2 regions of the Rhizobium sp. O111 genome follow, and region 1 is predicted to be linked to the other one. Evidence: riboswitches for the same ligand, from Rfam matches in the RefSeq annotation. Region 1 holds a riboswitch; the other holds the start of a gene.
What was found. A riboswitch is a leader RNA that binds a small molecule or an ion and turns the genes downstream of it on or off. The one in region 1 is predicted to bind glycine.

Region 1 (7,818 bases):
GTCCTCATGCAGCACCATTCGCTGCAACAGCTCGTAGTCGCCGCCGTGCTTGAGATCATGGCTGGCGATCGGCCCGGCCTTCTTGGCGTCGACATCGAGCGGCGGCACGCGCACCACCTGCCCCGGCTGCACGCGCGCATCGGTCTTCACGCGACCGCCATCGACACGCACCTGGCCGGAACGCATCAGCTTCTGCAGCGGACCGAATCCGAGGCCGGGATAGTGGATCTTGAACCAACGATCGAGGCGCATGCCCGCCTCGTCGGCTTCGACGGTAATATGTTCAATGCCAGCCATGTCTGTACTTTCGGAAAGAGTTGCCGGCACCAGGCGCGGCCTTTGCCGCTGGCTTTAGAGCATTTTACGCAAAAACGGAAACCTGAATCTCAGATCCCCTTTCAGATCAATGCGCGCATGATCGCAAGCCCCGCGAAAACCGCCGCCATCGACAGCCCGACGCTCGCCACCATATAGACCGCCGCCGACGCCATCGCCCCGCGCTCGATCAGCGAGATCGCATCCAGCGAAAAGGCGGAGAACGTCGTGAAGCCGCCGAGAAAACCGGTGATTAGCAAAAGCCGCAATTCGTTCGACGCATTGAAACGCCGCGCGATCAGCTCCGCGAAAACGCCGATGACGAAACATCCCACAACATTGACGACAAGCGTCCCCCACGGAAAGCCCGTGCCCATCAGCCGCAACGACCACTGGCCGACATAATAGCGAAGCACGGAACCGATGGCGCCGCCGACAGCGACGAGAAGAGCCTGGATCATAGGCCTTGTGTAGCGCAGGCAGGATGCGTTGCCAATTGACCGCGTCCGCTGCTCTCCGCCCACTCCATCGATAATTCGCTCTAATCTTAATTGCAGGATTGATCGGCCTTACAGAAATGGCAACGTATGATTGCGCATTCTGAGTGAACGCAGCTTCGAGGACTTGCGATTGGCGATACGACGAAAATGGCTGTACGCAGCATCAGCGTGGGTGGTGCTCGTGATCGTCTCGATCACCGCGGTGGCGCTCTATGATGAGGCGCCCGGGCAACTTCGTTCGATGCTCAAGATCAAGGAACTCCCGGTGTCGGCAAAGAATATCAAGTGCACAGGACCATTCGTCATAACGGACGCTCTGGTAACGTGCGGCTTCGAGATCGAGCCTAACGACATGGCATCGATGCTGGTCGGCTGGCGCTTCTCAAGAGAAAATGCCAGCCGCAATTCTCAGAGCGTGGACTATATCGACAACGACCTCCGCTCCGAATTCACACCATTCAACGCGAACGACATCTATCGCGCCGATGAGGATCAGTTTGGACCCGCAGGAGGCCATCTCTTCGTCGTCATCGACAAGGACAGGCGCAAAGCCCTGGTAGACCTCTATATCGAATAGGCGGCGGGCAGCTCACCACTCCACCTCAATAGCTGCACGGCCGGTCGTTGTTGAAACCATAGGCGCAGGCCGAGTTCAGCGGCATGCTGGCATCGCGGCTCTGCTCCGTCGTGGTGCAGGCCGTGGCTATGAAGGCGGTGACGACAAGCGCTGCCGCCAAGGCAAGAGAGTGAAAACGGCGCATCTGAACGTCTCCTCTGAAGGACCGGTACTATTTTGTTGTCGAGTAATGCGGGAAGTAACGCGGCAATGAGGCAGATATAGCGGCGCAATACATTCGCACTATAGCTTGAGAACCGGAATTAAGCACAAGAACAATCACGATCGATCATATTTTAGCGATATTCTTATCAGGACAGGAAGGTCCGCCGTCCTAAATCTGTCACATGACAGTTCTGGTTGGTTCCATTTCGGCAAGTACGGCGGCCGCGGCGTTTGAAGCGCTGCGCATCCCCCCGCGCGTCTCCGCCAGCACCGCCGCCAAGGATGCCCGCAAGGTGGCCGACATCAAGCGCCGGACCGATGCCGGCCAGGATACCGATGAATCAGCCGCCGTCATCAACTCCACCGAAGTCGCGCTCGACCTGATGACCATGGGCCAGCGCCAGCCGCAGGCCGCGCTCCAGCAGGCTCTCAAGCTTTACGAAGAAGACTGAGACCACCCGTCCCGATCGATCCGCAATTCGATCGGCAAAGAAGACCGCGACAAAAAATTGCTCGCCGGCGACATTCCCCCTTGCCAAGCACCGCCATCGCCAGATAATTGCGCTCAACCTTGTTGGGAGAAGCCGGCTCGTCGCAGCCGGTGCCGAAGGAGCAACCGCCCCGGAAACTCTCAGGCAAAAGGACCAGCAAGGGGCAGACGGAACTCTGGAGAGACGCGTTTTCGAAACGCGCGCCGAAGGGATAACAATCTCAGGCAAACAGACAGAGGGGGCTCGAAACAAGGCGCAACCGCGCCCGAATATTTGAGCCCGCGCATGGAACCCACGCGCAAACACCGGAGGCGTCCTTGGACGATACTGCTGCCCTGAAGAAAACCCCGCTGCATGACCTGCATCTGTCGCTCGGCGCCCGCATGGTACCGTTTGCGGGCTATGACATGCCGGTCCAATATCCGGCCGGCGTGATGAAGGAACATCTGCAGACCCGCGCAGCCGCCGGTCTCTTCGATGTGTCCCACATGGGTCAGGTCGTCATCAAGGCGAAGTCGGGCAAGTATGAGGACGCAGCACTCGCGCTGGAAAGCCTCGTTCCCGTCGATATCCTCGGGCTGGCCGAAGGACGCCAGCGCTACGGTTTCTTCACCGACGACAATGGCGGCATTCTCGACGACCTGATGATTACCCATCTCGACGACCATCTCTTCGTCGTCGTCAACGCCGCCTGCAAGGATGCCGACGTCGCGCACCTTCAGAAGCATCTCTCCGACACCTGCGACATCACCGTGCTCGACCGCGCGCTGATCGCGCTGCAGGGTCCGCGCGCCGTCGAGGCTCTGGCCGAACTCTGGGCCGATGTCGCCGCCATGAAGTTCATGGACGTGCGCCACTGTCGCCTGCACGACGTCTCCTGTCTCGTCTCGCGCTCCGGCTATAGCGGTGAGGATGGCTACGAGATCTCGATCCCCTCGGACATGGCCGTCGATGTCACCAAGCGGTTGCTTGAGCATCCCGACGTCGAGCCGATCGGCCTCGGCGCGCGCGACAGCCTGCGCCTCGAAGCTGGTCTTTGTCTCTACGGCAACGACATCGACACCACCACGACCCCCGTCGAGGCAGCCCTCGTCTGGGCTATCCAGAAGGCCCGCAAGACCGGCGGCGCCCGTGCTGGCGGCTTCCCCGGCGCCGAGCGCATCCTTTCCGAACTCGACAACGGCGCCACCCGCCGCCGCGTCGGCTTGAAGCCCGACGGCAAGGCGCCGGTGCGCGGCCACGCCAAGCTCTATGCCGACCAGGAAGGCAAGACTGAAATCGGCGAAGTCACCTCAGGCGGCTTCGGCCCGAGCGTCGAAGGCCCTGTCGCCATGGGCTATGTACCGGTCGCCTCTGCCGACGTCGGAACGGTCGTCTACGCCGAGGTTCGCGGCAAGTACCTGCCGGTGACAGTCGCGGCCCTGCCCTTCGTCACGCCGACCTACAAGCGATAAGACCATGAGCGCGGCGGCGATCCATATCGTTGCACTGCCTGTTCAGGCGCACTGTTCGCAGGCCGCCGCCGCTGGCGTTGTGCGTGGAGTACCCCCCTCTGCCCTGCCGGGCATCTCCCCCACAAGGGGGGAGATCGACCAGCGGCGGACGTCTCACCAAACGGTGAGCGTGGAGCGGGCCGCCGCTGTTAGCGTTGCGCGTGGGGTACCCCCCTCTGTCCTGCCGGACATCTCCCCCACAGGTGGGGAGATTGGCTGGGCGCATCCGCTCGCTCTACCTTCATTGTTTAGCGCTGCCCTCCCCACTCGCCGATCTCCCCCCTTGTGGGGGAGATGTCCGGCAGGACAGAGGGGGGTATCGCCAGGCACAGCCTTCAGTACCTACACCATCCAAACACCCCATTCCCCAGAGAGGACCATCCCATGCTGAAATTCACCGAAGAACACGAATGGCTGCAGATCGAAGCCGGTGTCGCCACCGTCGGCATCACCACCTATGCCGTCGAGCAGCTCGGCGATCTGGTGTTCGTGGAACTGCCTGAAGTCGGCGCCACCTTCGGCAAGAACGACAACGCGGCCACCGTCGAATCCGTCAAGGCCGCCTCGGATGTCTACTGCCCGCTGGAAGGCGAGATCACCGAAGTGAACCCGGCCATCGTCGCCGATCCGTCTCTGGTCAATTCAGACCCTCAAGGGTCTGGCTGGTTCTTCAAGCTGAAGCTTGCCAATTCAGCCGATGCCGACGGCCTGCTCGACGAAGCGGCCTACAAGGAGCTCACCGCGTAATGACGACGCCGACGGAATTCCAGTTTACCGACTACCAGCCCTACGACTTCGCCAATCGTCGTCACATCGGCCCCTCGCCGGCCGAAATGACCGATATGCTCAAGGTCATTGGCTATAACAGCCTCGACGGGCTGATCGACGCGACCGTGCCGCCCTCCATCCGCCAGAAGGTACCGCTCGTCTGGGGCGCGCCGATGACGGAGCGCGAGGCGCTCGACAAGCTGCGCGAAACCGCCAACAAGAACAAGGTCCTGACCTCGCTGATCGGCCAGGGCTATTACGGCACGATCACACCGCCGGTCATCCAGCGCAACATCCTGGAAAACCCGGCCTGGTACACGGCCTACACGCCCTACCAGCCGGAAATCTCCCAGGGCCGCCTCGAGGCGCTCCTGAACTACCAGACGATGATCTGCGACCTGACCGGCCTCGACGTCGCCAACGCCTCGCTGCTCGACGAAGCAACGGCCGCCGCCGAAGGCATGGCCATGGCCGAGCGCGTCTCCAAGTCGAAGGCCAAGGCCTTCTTCGTCGACGCCGCCTGCCATCCGCAGACGATCGAGCTGATCAAGACCCGCGCAGAGCCGCTCGGCTGGAGCGTCGTCATCGGCAATCCCTTCACCGATCTAGACCCGGTCGACGTCTTCGGCGCCATCTTCCAGTATCCGGGCACGCACGGCCATGTGCATGATTTCACCGGCCTGATCTCGCGCCTGCACCAGACCGGCGCAATCGCCATCGTCGCCGCCGACATCCTGGCGCTGACGCTTCTGAAGTCACCGGGCGAAATGGGCGCCGACATCGCCATCGGCTCGTCGCAGCGCTTCGGCGTTCCCGTCGGCTACGGCGGCCCGCACGCGGCCTACATGTCGGTCAAGGACGCCCACAAGCGCTCCATGCCCGGCCGTCTCGTCGGCGTCTCGGTCGATGCCCGCGGCAACCGCGCCTATCGCCTGTCGCTGCAGACCCGCGAACAGCACATCCGCCGCGAAAAGGCGACGTCGAACATCTGCACCGCGCAGGTTCTGCTCGCCGTCATGGCCTCGATGTACGCCGTCTTCCATGGCCCCAAGGGCATCAAGGCGATCGCCCAGCAGGTCCACCAGAAGGCCGTTCTGATGGCCAAGGGCCTGGAAAAGCTCGGCTACACGATCGAGCCTGAAACCTTCTTCGACACCGTGACCGTCGATGTCGGCCACATGCAGGGCGTCATCCTGCGCGCGGCGGTCGTCGAAGGCGTCAACCTGCGCAAGGTCGGCGCCACCAAGATCGGCATGAGCCTCGACGAGCGCACCCGCCCGGCGACGCTGGAAGCCGTCTGGCGCGCCTTCGGCGGCAACTTCGCCGTCGCCGATTTCGAGCCGAGCTATCGCCTGCCAAAAGGTCTCGCTCGCACCAGCGAGTACCTGACGCATCCGATCTTCCACATGAACCGCGCCGAAAGCGAGATGACGCGTTACATCCGTCGCCTGTCGGACCGCGATCTGGCGCTCGACCGCTCGATGATCCCGCTCGGCTCCTGCACGATGAAACTCAACGCCACGGCGGAAATGCTGCCGATCACCTGGCCCGAGTTTTCGGATATCCATCCCTTCGTGCCGGCCGATCAGGCACTCGGCTATCGCGAGATGATCGACGACCTCACCGAAAAGCTCTGCGCCGTCACCGGCTACGACGCCTTTTCCATGCAGCCGAACTCCGGCGCGCAGGGCGAATATGCGGGCCTCTTGACGATCCGCAACTACCACATCGCCAACGGCAATGGTCATCGCGACGTCTGCCTGATCCCGACATCCGCGCACGGCACCAACCCGGCATCCGCCCAGATGGTCGGCATGAAGGTCGTGGTCGTCAAGGTTCGCGAAAACGGCGATATCGACCTCGACGACTTCCGCGCCAAGGCCGAGCAGCATTCGGAGAACCTCTCCTGCTGCATGATCACCTACCCCTCGACGCACGGCGTGTTCGAGGAAACGGTGAAGGAGATCTGCGATCTCGTGCACAAGCATGGTGGCCAGGTCTATCTCGACGGCGCCAACATGAACGCCATGGTCGGCCTGTCCCGCCCTGGTGACATCGGCTCCGACGTTAGCCACCTCAACCTGCACAAGACCTTCTGCATCCCGCATGGCGGCGGCGGTCCCGGCATGGGCCCGATCGGCGTCAAGTCGCACCTAGCGGCCCATCTGCCCGGCCATCCGGAAACCGACGGCCGTTCCGGCGCGGTATCGGCAGCAGCCTTCGGCTCGGCCTCCATCCTGCCGATCTCCTGGAGCTACTGCCTGATGATGGGCGGCGAAGGCCTGACGCAGGCGACCAAGGTGGCGATCCTCAACGCCAACTACATCGCCGCCCGGCTGAAGGGCGCCTACGACGTGCTCTACAAGTCCGAGGCCGGCCGCGTGGCGCATGAGTGCATCATCGACACGCGCCCGCTGGTCGACAGCGCAGGCGTGACCGTCGACGACGTCGCCAAGCGCCTGATCGACTGCGGCTTCCACGCCCCGACCATGAGCTGGCCCGTTGCCGGCACGCTGATGATCGAGCCGACGGAATCGGAAACCAAGGCCGAACTCGACCGCTTCTGCGAAGCCATGCTGGCGATCCGCCAGGAAGCCCGCGACATCGAGGAAGGTCGCTCCGACAAGACCAACAACCCGCTGAAGAACGCCCCGCACACGGTCGAAGACCTCGTCGGCGAATGGGATCGCCCCTATTCGCGCGAACAGGCCTGCTTCCCCCCCGGCGCCTTCCGCGTGGACAAATACTGGTCCCCGGTCAACCGCGTCGACAACGTCTTCGGCGACCGCAACCTGATCTGCACCTGCCCGCCGCTGGAAGCCTACGCCGAAGCGGCCGAGTAAGGACACGAGATCGAAACGCCCGGCTTTGTCCGGGCGTTTTGGTGTTTGGGGGATCGTTGATCCGGTCGGGGACTGACGGACGAGGAGCGTGATACCCATCATCGTCAACCCATTGATCGAGCGCCACAATCCTCGCTCGACCGTCATCCTCGGGCTTGTCCCGAGGATCTGCCAACGCCTATCAAAACCGTTACGGTCATGGACAAAACCACCGCTGGCACCCAAGCCAATTCATCCGCACCCTTGCATTCCGAGCAACGTGCTTAGATCCTCGGGACAAGCCCGAGGAAGACGCCGTGGGATCCTAACGTCCGAGAAAACGCCGGACAAAGGGCCGGAAGATTGACTAGGCAGCACGGCAAGCAAAACAAAAACCATACCACCGCCAACCCATTGATCGAGAATCACAATCCTCTCTCGACCGTCATCCTCGGGCTTGTCCCGAGGATCTGCCGACGCCCACCAAAGCCGCTACGGCAGTGGACAAAGCCACCGCTGGCACCCACGCCAATTCATCCGCCCCCTTGAATTCCGTGCGGCGTGCTTAGATCCTCGGCACGAGGCCGAGGATGACGCCGTGGGGATCCTAACGTCCGAGAAAACGCCGGACAAAGGGCCAACCACACC
Region 2 (7,818 bases), on a different contig from region 1:
CCGTCCTGGACGAAATCGAACGGCGCGTCGGCCGTTTCAGTCGCGACCGTGAAGACGCCTTTCTCCTGGATCGATGAAAGGGCAGGCCGAGGCGGAGAAGGACACGCCGACGGACATCGCAGCGGAGAGTGCCGCCGACGCTATGTGTTTAAAGATTTTCATGGTTGTTGCCCAGATGGTGACTGTGTCCGAATCCCGGCCCGTCAACGAGTTTTGTGGGGCAGCGAGGCTCTTGCTGCGTCAATCCGCACAAGTGCGCCGCCGAGCGCACTACAGTCATCCCGCATTGCGAAATCGACAGCAAAACCGAAGGTTTTATGCCTCCATGAGTGAAGCTTATGACCAGGCGCGCGGAGAGCTTTAGGTCCGATCGGGTCGGGAGATGTCCTCGTATGACAGCAAGGCCGTCTTGAGGCTGCCGTAGCATTTGTCCGCCACTTTCGACCTCGGTCGATATTTCGGACGGATCAGATAGTAGTGGGACGGAGATGCGTCGGATATCCGGTGGTATACGACATCCAGGCTCCCGTTGGTGAGTGCTCTCATAGCGCCGCACGTGATATTGTCGACCACCGCAACGCCGCCGTTCGAAATGGCAAAACATGCCATCGGGAAGAAGTTGGAAAATTCCACCTTGGGGGGCGCGATTTTCGACCGAATCTGTCGACTGGATCGATTCTCCTCGTAAAGCGTACAGACGTTGTAGCCTTTGATCTCCTCAGTCAGCAGGGTATCGCCTTGCGTCGAGATCAGACCGCGTGGCGAGACGGCGTAAACGGGAATGTTGAAGACCTCGACCTCGAACAGCGGTGAATTCGTCAACACTTCGAACGCCCCCTCATCGGTCAACGCGATGTCGTGAAGTTGGTTTTCCATCTCCGATACGATGGAGGCAGAGGTCCCGATCATGAGACGAAACTGCTGTCCCCCAGCCGCAATCTTGGAAATTGCGGTTGGAACAAGGTGGGTTCCCGCATTCCCGGAGGATATGATCGATATCCTTGGTACCTCGATTGAGGTAAGGCGGCCGAAATGGTGACGTATGTCGTTCAATTGAGCCATCACCGGGCTCACCTGCTGGAATAGCACCTCTGCCTCGGCGCGCGGTGATATTCGTCCTGCGTGTCGGTCAAACAGCGTGGTTGTCAGCTGCTCTTCAAGTGTCGCTATCGTCATACTCACGGCAGGTTGAGTGCGACCGAGATTCTTCGCGGCCTTCGAGATGCTGCCAGTCAACATCACTTGGTAGAATGCCTCGATCTGGTGATATTTCATTTTTTGCGGCCCCGTGCCGTAATCTCATCCCCCAGCGAGATTTTTCTTTTCCGCAGAACCTCCCTGGCCATCACCACGTCCAGATCGATCTGCTGGACCATTGCCTCAAGACCGTCGAACTTTGTCTCGGGACGCAAATACTCGATGAATGTCACCTGACATGTCTGGCCGTAAAGATCGCCGGCGTAATCGAGGACATACGTCTCCAATAGCAACTCGCCGTCGTCGACGACTGTCGGCCGCCGGCCAAAGCTGGCGACACCATTGCGAACGGTTCCGAAGCCATCCCGAAATCGCACCGCATAAATCCCTGGCGCGAGCCTACAGCATCCGCCCAGCTTCATGTTCGCCGTCGGGAAGCCGATTGCACGTCCGAGCTTAGCGCCATGAACGACCACACCTCGAACTTCCACCTGTTCTGCGAGGGTGGTTGCGTATCCATGGTGGTGGGCGCATTCTTCGGGAACCAGCAAGTCCGTTTCTTCAAGTGCAAGCATGTTCGCCTCCTTCGAACGCGCGGGGCGGTAGACACCCGGCCCGCGCGACGGTTCATTCGACGGGGTCGGCCCCTATAGCCGCAAGAGCAGCCCTGCCGACTTCGATGTCCTGATCTCCAGTGCCGGAGCCCACTCCTATTGCACCCGCCAGCTTGCCGCTGAACTTGATCGGCAGACCGCCGGGCAGATTTGTGACGCCGCCGCCAGTGGCAATTCCGGCGGCAATGCTGAATTCGGGTGTCATGCCGCCTGTCTTATTGCGGATGGACGCCGATGTGCGGGCCTTAGCCTTCGCTGTCTGCATGCTTAGGTATTTTGCTCCGTCCATACGGAGACTGGCGATCGTCTCGCCGCTGGCGTCAACGATACAAATGCACTGCGGAACCGAGATTTCCGCGGCTTTCGAAACCGCCGCAGCCAAAGCGTCCAACGCACCTGCGTGCGATAGGACAAGTGCTTCGAGATAGGAATCGGTCATCATATTCTCCTAGGGGTTAGTATCCTGCGGTCGCATCGACACGATTCCGTAAGGGTTCGCCACGCAGGTCCCTGCCAATGTTGTCAGCGAAGATCGAAAGGCAACGGTCGACGTATCCGTCGGCGTCGTCACAGGAAATATGCGGGAAGATGATCAGGTTGGGTACATCCCACAGCTGACTGTCGGCCGACAGGGGTTCCTCGTCGAAGACGTCCAGCGCAGCACCGCTCAGACGGCCATCGACGAGCGCCCTGATGAGGGGCCCCGTATCGACGAGAGGACCTCGCGCGATGTTGAACAAAGACGCGCCTGGTTTCATCAGGGCCAGTTGCTTTTCACCGATGAGCCCCTTGGTCGAGGCAGTGAGAGGGCAGCTGACGACAAGGCAGTCGGCCAGGGTAAGCGCCTGGTCAAGATCTGCGACGGTGAATACCTCATCGGCCGATGGACTGGTCTTACCTGAACGGGTGACTGCTACAATCCGCGGGCCGAACGGGCGCAAACGGTCCGCAATCGCGGTGCCGAGCGCTCCAAAACCTACGAAGACTATGGTCTTCGTATCGATCCCCGTCGCGAGGCGATTGTCCCAGCGATGGAGCCGCTGATTTTGAATGTGTCGCGGCACGCCCTCGCACAACATGAGAACGGTCATTAAGCCGAAAGCGCCGCCCTTCTTCGCGTGTACGCCGCTGCTGTTTGTCAGGACCGCTCCGTTCGGAAGCCAGTCGAGCGGCATATACTTCTCGACGCCAGCACTTGTGCAATGAACCACACGCAGGCGCTTGCCGTGGACTTTGAGGCGCGCGGTATCGAATCCGGAGCCGACGAAATAGTCTGCGGCTTCTAGCGCCTGGTAGTCGGGAAATTGAGCGTTGAATGATCGCACTTCTGCAAATCCCGCTACCGCTCCTAAAGCCTTGAGAACAGCGGGTTCCGAGACGAAGTAGGGGGACCCGGGCGGCACGGCGTTTTCCACGTATACGGAAAAATCACGCATAATCAATCCTTTAAGGTTATTTGTTATGTAGATGCAATTTGTGTGCCAATTTAATAATTTCCGATACGAAGGACTTGCGCAAGATCCAAACATGTGAGTACCCTAAGGGTGTTCGAAGGCCGTGCAGGAGAGATGGCACCGACGCCACGCCGAAGGAGCAACCCCCCAGGAAACTCTCAGGCAACCAAGACTGCACAGTTTGAACGATCTGGAGAGAGGCGCTCGCGTCCACCGAAGGGGACCCCCGTGGGGAAAAGCTCTCAGGTAAAAAGACAGATTGGGGGCTATGGGGCTGGCGAAGCCCCGGCACCAACTGTTGGAGACAAAAGTGCCCCATATCGCTGTATTAGGCGCCGGTATTACCGGCGTGACAACTGCTTACGCGCTTTCACGCCGCGGTTTCGACGTTACCGTTATCGACCGCAATCGTTATCCCGCGATGGAGACCTCGTTTGCCAATGGCGGACAGCTTTCTGCAAGCAATGCTGAGGTCTGGAATCATTGGTCTACGGTCTTGAAAGGCATCAAATGGATGCTCAAAAGCGACGCGCCGCTTCTCATGAACCCTACCCCGAGCTGGCACAAATATTCCTGGATGGGGGAATTTGTGGGGGGCATAGGCGGATATCGCACCAATACGATCGAGACTACGCGGCTCGCAATCGCTGCGCGTCAGCACATGTTCGAAATAGCCGATCGCGAGAAGATTGAGTTCGACCTCGAAAAGCGGGGCATCCTCCATGTCTACTATGACAAACCGAGCTTTGATTATGCCGGCAAGGTGAACGCGATGCTGACCGAGGGCGGCCTGGACCGGAGATCCGTATCGCAAGAGGAAATCAAGGCGATCGAACCCGCGTTGGTCGGTAATTTCTACGGCGGCTTCTTTACGCCGTCGGATTCCACAGGAGACATCCACAAATTCACGCGCGGCCTTGCCAAGGCATGTATGAAACGCGGCGTGAATTTCCTTTTCGACACGGAAATCCAACGGGTAGAATCCGGAGAAAGCACGACTGTTTACTGGAAGCCTGCCGAAAACCCTGGAAGCTCAAGCAACGTCCTGACGGCTGACGGCGTGGTTGTATGTGCTGGCGTCGGCAGCAGGAAAATCGCTGGGATGCTCGGCGATCGAATAAATGTCTATCCGGTAAAAGGCTACTCGATCACGGTTCATCTCGATGACGAGCGAAGCCAGAACGGCGCTCCCTGGGTCAGCCTACTCGACGACCGGGCAAAGATCGTCACGAGCCGTCTTGGAAACGACCGGTTCCGAGTCGCCGGTACGGCGGAGTTCAACGGTATCAATCGCGATATTAGACATGATCGCATCAAACCCTTGGTAGATTGGGTGCGCACGCTCTTTCCAGAGGCCTCGACATCCCGCGTCGTGCCTTGGGCGGGCCTTCGCCCCATGATGCCGAACATGATGCCACGGATAAAAAAGGGCTGCCGTCCCAACGTTTTCTACAACACCGGACACGGTCATCTTGGTTGGACGCTGTCAGCGGCGACGGCGGAACTCGTTGCGGAATTGGTTCAGCAGACGCCGACCTCCAGCGGTCGCAGGACAGCTTGAACAAACCGGGGCCTGGCGTATGTCGGGCCCCGTTATTTCGTCCGTAAGACTGTCTCAAGACTAAGCGCTCTCAATATTGAAACTCAAACCTGAGACCGCACTGGAAAAGTGAGACTCGTCAGGTTTGTTCGTTAACGTACTGATTCCGCAGCTATTTCCAGCGTGGCATATCGCTTGCTCATGAATATGCGAGGATCGGACAGGCCGATCTCAATTCTAGAGGAGATACCAAATGGACCTCGGTCTATTTATGATGCCCCTGCACGATCAGCGGCGCAACTTCACTGAACTCCTGAAACAGGATCGTGAAGCAGTGATCCTCGCCGACCGTCTCGGCTTCTCGGAAGTTTGGGTTGGCGAGCACATTAGCTGCTCCTGCGAACCGATTGCCGACCCGCTTCAATTTTTCGGTACGCTGATCCATGCGACGAAGCAGATCAAGTTCGCCACGGGGGTCCTGAACCTACCGCAGCACCATCCGGCACGTCTCGCCGGCCAGATCGCACAATTCGACCATCTCTCGGAAGGCCGTTTCATCATGGGCGTTGGCCCGGGCGGTCTCGTGACCGATATGGAACTGTTCGGCACGCAGGAAAAGAACCGCGCCGAAATGACCACCGAATCCATCAAGATCATGCACCAGATCTGGTCGCAGAACCCGCCCTACAACATCAAGGGCAAATACTGGGACGTGGTTATCGAGAATACGCTCATTCCCAGCCTCGGTTTCGGTCCGATGCTTAAGCCGTATCAGCAGCCGTTCCCCGAGCTGGCGATCTCGGTGATGAGCCCATCTTCAAGCAGCGCGCGCCAGGCGGGCGAAAACGGCTGGAGCATCGTCTCTGCCAACTTTACCCCGGTCGCCAACGTCAAAACCCATTGGGAACAGTACGTCGTGGGCTGCGAAAAGGCCGGCCGTCGCCCTGACCGCAACAAGTGGCGTATCGCACGTTCGCTGCTCGTGACCGACAGCGATCAGGAAGCGGCCGACTACCTCGCCGAGGGCACGTCTTCCTACCGCTGGTACTACGAGTACATCGTGGAAGATATGAAGGCGTTCAAGCTCCTCGGCGTGCTCAAGCCTTCGATGAACACGTTGGACAGCGACATCACGGTGCAGAACTGCCTCGACTGGATGGTGCTCTCGGGCTCTCCGAAAACAGTTCTCGACAAGCTCGTTGCCTTCGTCGACGAAGTTGGCGGTCCGTTTGGCTCTCTCATGATGACCCAGAAGGACTGGGACCGCCCCGCCATCCACAAGCGCTCCATGGAACTCCTCTCGACCGACGTCATGCCAAAGCTGCGTCAACACGTGGGCACGCTCGCTGCAGCCGAGTAACGCGTCCTGCAGTCCAGCCACGCGGCCCGGGCCGCGTGGCCACTAATAAGAAAATTTCACGGGAATATTCACTCTTCACCTATTCGAACTGGGAGCCCTGTTATGAAGCATGAAGACCACAACAAGAAAGAAATCACGTCCGCCCGAACCGCAGATCTTTTTAACGAGGTAATGCTCGCCCGCCGCAGCTTCATGCTGGGTACGGCTGCCATTGCAGCCGGTGCCACGCTTGGAGCCTGGGTACCCCAGGCACGTGCCGCCGTCGGTGGCAACCTCGAAGTGATGGCCTGGGAAGGCTATACGCTCGAGACCGAGACCGCGGAATGGCGCAAGGCTAACAACATCACCATGCGCGCTGCCATCATGAGCAACCAAGATGACGTCACCGCAAAGATCGTCGGAAGCAACGCCGTTCGCCTCGACCTCGCCGAGTACTCCAACGGCTACAACGCGATCTACAATGAGCTGGGTGTCCTTACGGAGCTGGATGTCTCCAAGATCCCCAACTACAATAAGGACGACATCTACGCCCCGTTCTACGAGGGTGACATGTGGTACTGGGATGGCAAGAACTGGGCCATGCCTTGGGTCTGGGGTCTGGACACGATCGTCGTCAATCCGGAACTGACCGGCTTCGAAGTGAAAAGCTACGAGGACCTCCTCCGTCCGGAACTCACCGGGAAACTTGCGTTTCTCGACAATCCGCTCACCGTTTGGCCCCAGATCGCGAAGGTCACCGGCTACGGAGAAAAGTTCCCGAACTTGACGAAGGACGAGCTTGGCGATTGCTTCGAGAAGCTAAAGCCCTACCGCGATCAGACGAAGGTTTTCGCCTCGTCGAACGGCGACGTCATCTCGCTTTTCGCCTCCGGTGAAATCGCCGCATGCTTCTGTGTCTGGAGCGCCGTTCCGCTCGAAACGGCCAAACAGAACGTCAAGACGGTTGCGGTCTACCCGAAGGAGGGCGCAGCCGTTTGGGCGGACGCTTGGTTTATTCCCAAGACCGCCGAGAACATCGAGACCGCCCACGCCTTCATCAATGAGGCACTTGAGCCGGAAATCCAGGCATCCATTTCGAAGACCGCCGTCGCAGCAGCTGTTTCCAAAAAGGCGCCCGCCTTGATGGACGCGGGTACGAAAGCTCTTTTCGACTACGACAACTTCGACCAACAGTTCAAGACGATGAAGGTGTACGGTCAACCGCCGCGGACCTCTACAGAGTTCGCGACATACGACGACTGGCTGCAGGTCTGGGCCGACTTCCGCGCGGGCTTTTGATGTCCCGGGCCAGCGGGACAATTACCGCTGGCCCGCTCATCAGTGCGCTATGATATCTTTCTTACATAACAGGATGTACGCTCATGGCGACTGCCGCTGACTACGTCGAGAAGCACAATGCGGTCACCCCGCGATCGTCCGGGTTCAGCCTCGCGCCGGGTTTCGCACTCGCAGGTCTGCCGTTCGGATTTCTGCTCGTTTTCTTCATCTTACCGGTGGTCCTCCTATTCGTGACGAGCTTTTTCACGGCTCGTTCCTTTGTGATCGAACCCGTTTGGAATCTCGACAACTATGCCAGGATTTTGTCTGCGGCTGGCTTCTGGCAAGCGACTTGGGTCGGAATGAAGAACGGCTTCTTCACCGCGACTTTCTCCG

Region 2: linked by a shared signal. The riboswitch ahead of ACVTFQ_RS32020 (D-amino acid dehydrogenase) and the one ahead of gcvT (glycine cleavage system aminomethyltransferase GcvT) in region 1 are both predicted to bind glycine.

What each region holds. Positions count from the first base shown of each region.
Region 1 is NZ_JBSHXL010000001.1:1,651,672-1,659,489, forward strand. Features, by position in the region: gene ACVTFQ_RS08455 (RluA family pseudouridine synthase) at 1-297, opposite strand, end outside; gene crcB (fluoride efflux transporter CrcB) at 399-776, opposite strand; gene ACVTFQ_RS08465 (hypothetical protein) at 907-1,392, shown strand; gene ACVTFQ_RS08470 (hypothetical protein) at 1,418-1,576, opposite strand; gene ACVTFQ_RS08475 (hypothetical protein) at 1,779-2,048, shown strand; glycine riboswitch at 2,162-2,253, shown strand; gene gcvT (glycine cleavage system aminomethyltransferase GcvT) at 2,405-3,541, shown strand; gene gcvH (glycine cleavage system protein GcvH) at 3,965-4,327, shown strand; gene gcvP (aminomethyl-transferring glycine dehydrogenase) at 4,327-7,191, shown strand.
Region 2 is NZ_JBSHXL010000004.1:106,277-114,094, reverse strand. Features, by position in the region: gene ACVTFQ_RS32040 (LysR family transcriptional regulator) at 361-1,275, opposite strand; gene ACVTFQ_RS32035 (riboflavin kinase) at 1,272-1,772, opposite strand; gene ACVTFQ_RS32030 (GlcG/HbpS family heme-binding protein) at 1,825-2,250, opposite strand; gene ACVTFQ_RS32025 (D-2-hydroxyacid dehydrogenase) at 2,267-3,247, opposite strand; glycine riboswitch at 3,362-3,450, shown strand; gene ACVTFQ_RS32020 (D-amino acid dehydrogenase) at 3,576-4,826, shown strand; gene ACVTFQ_RS32015 (LLM class flavin-dependent oxidoreductase) at 5,059-6,165, shown strand; gene ACVTFQ_RS32010 (ABC transporter substrate-binding protein) at 6,268-7,443, shown strand; gene ACVTFQ_RS32005 (ABC transporter permease) at 7,527-7,818, shown strand, end outside.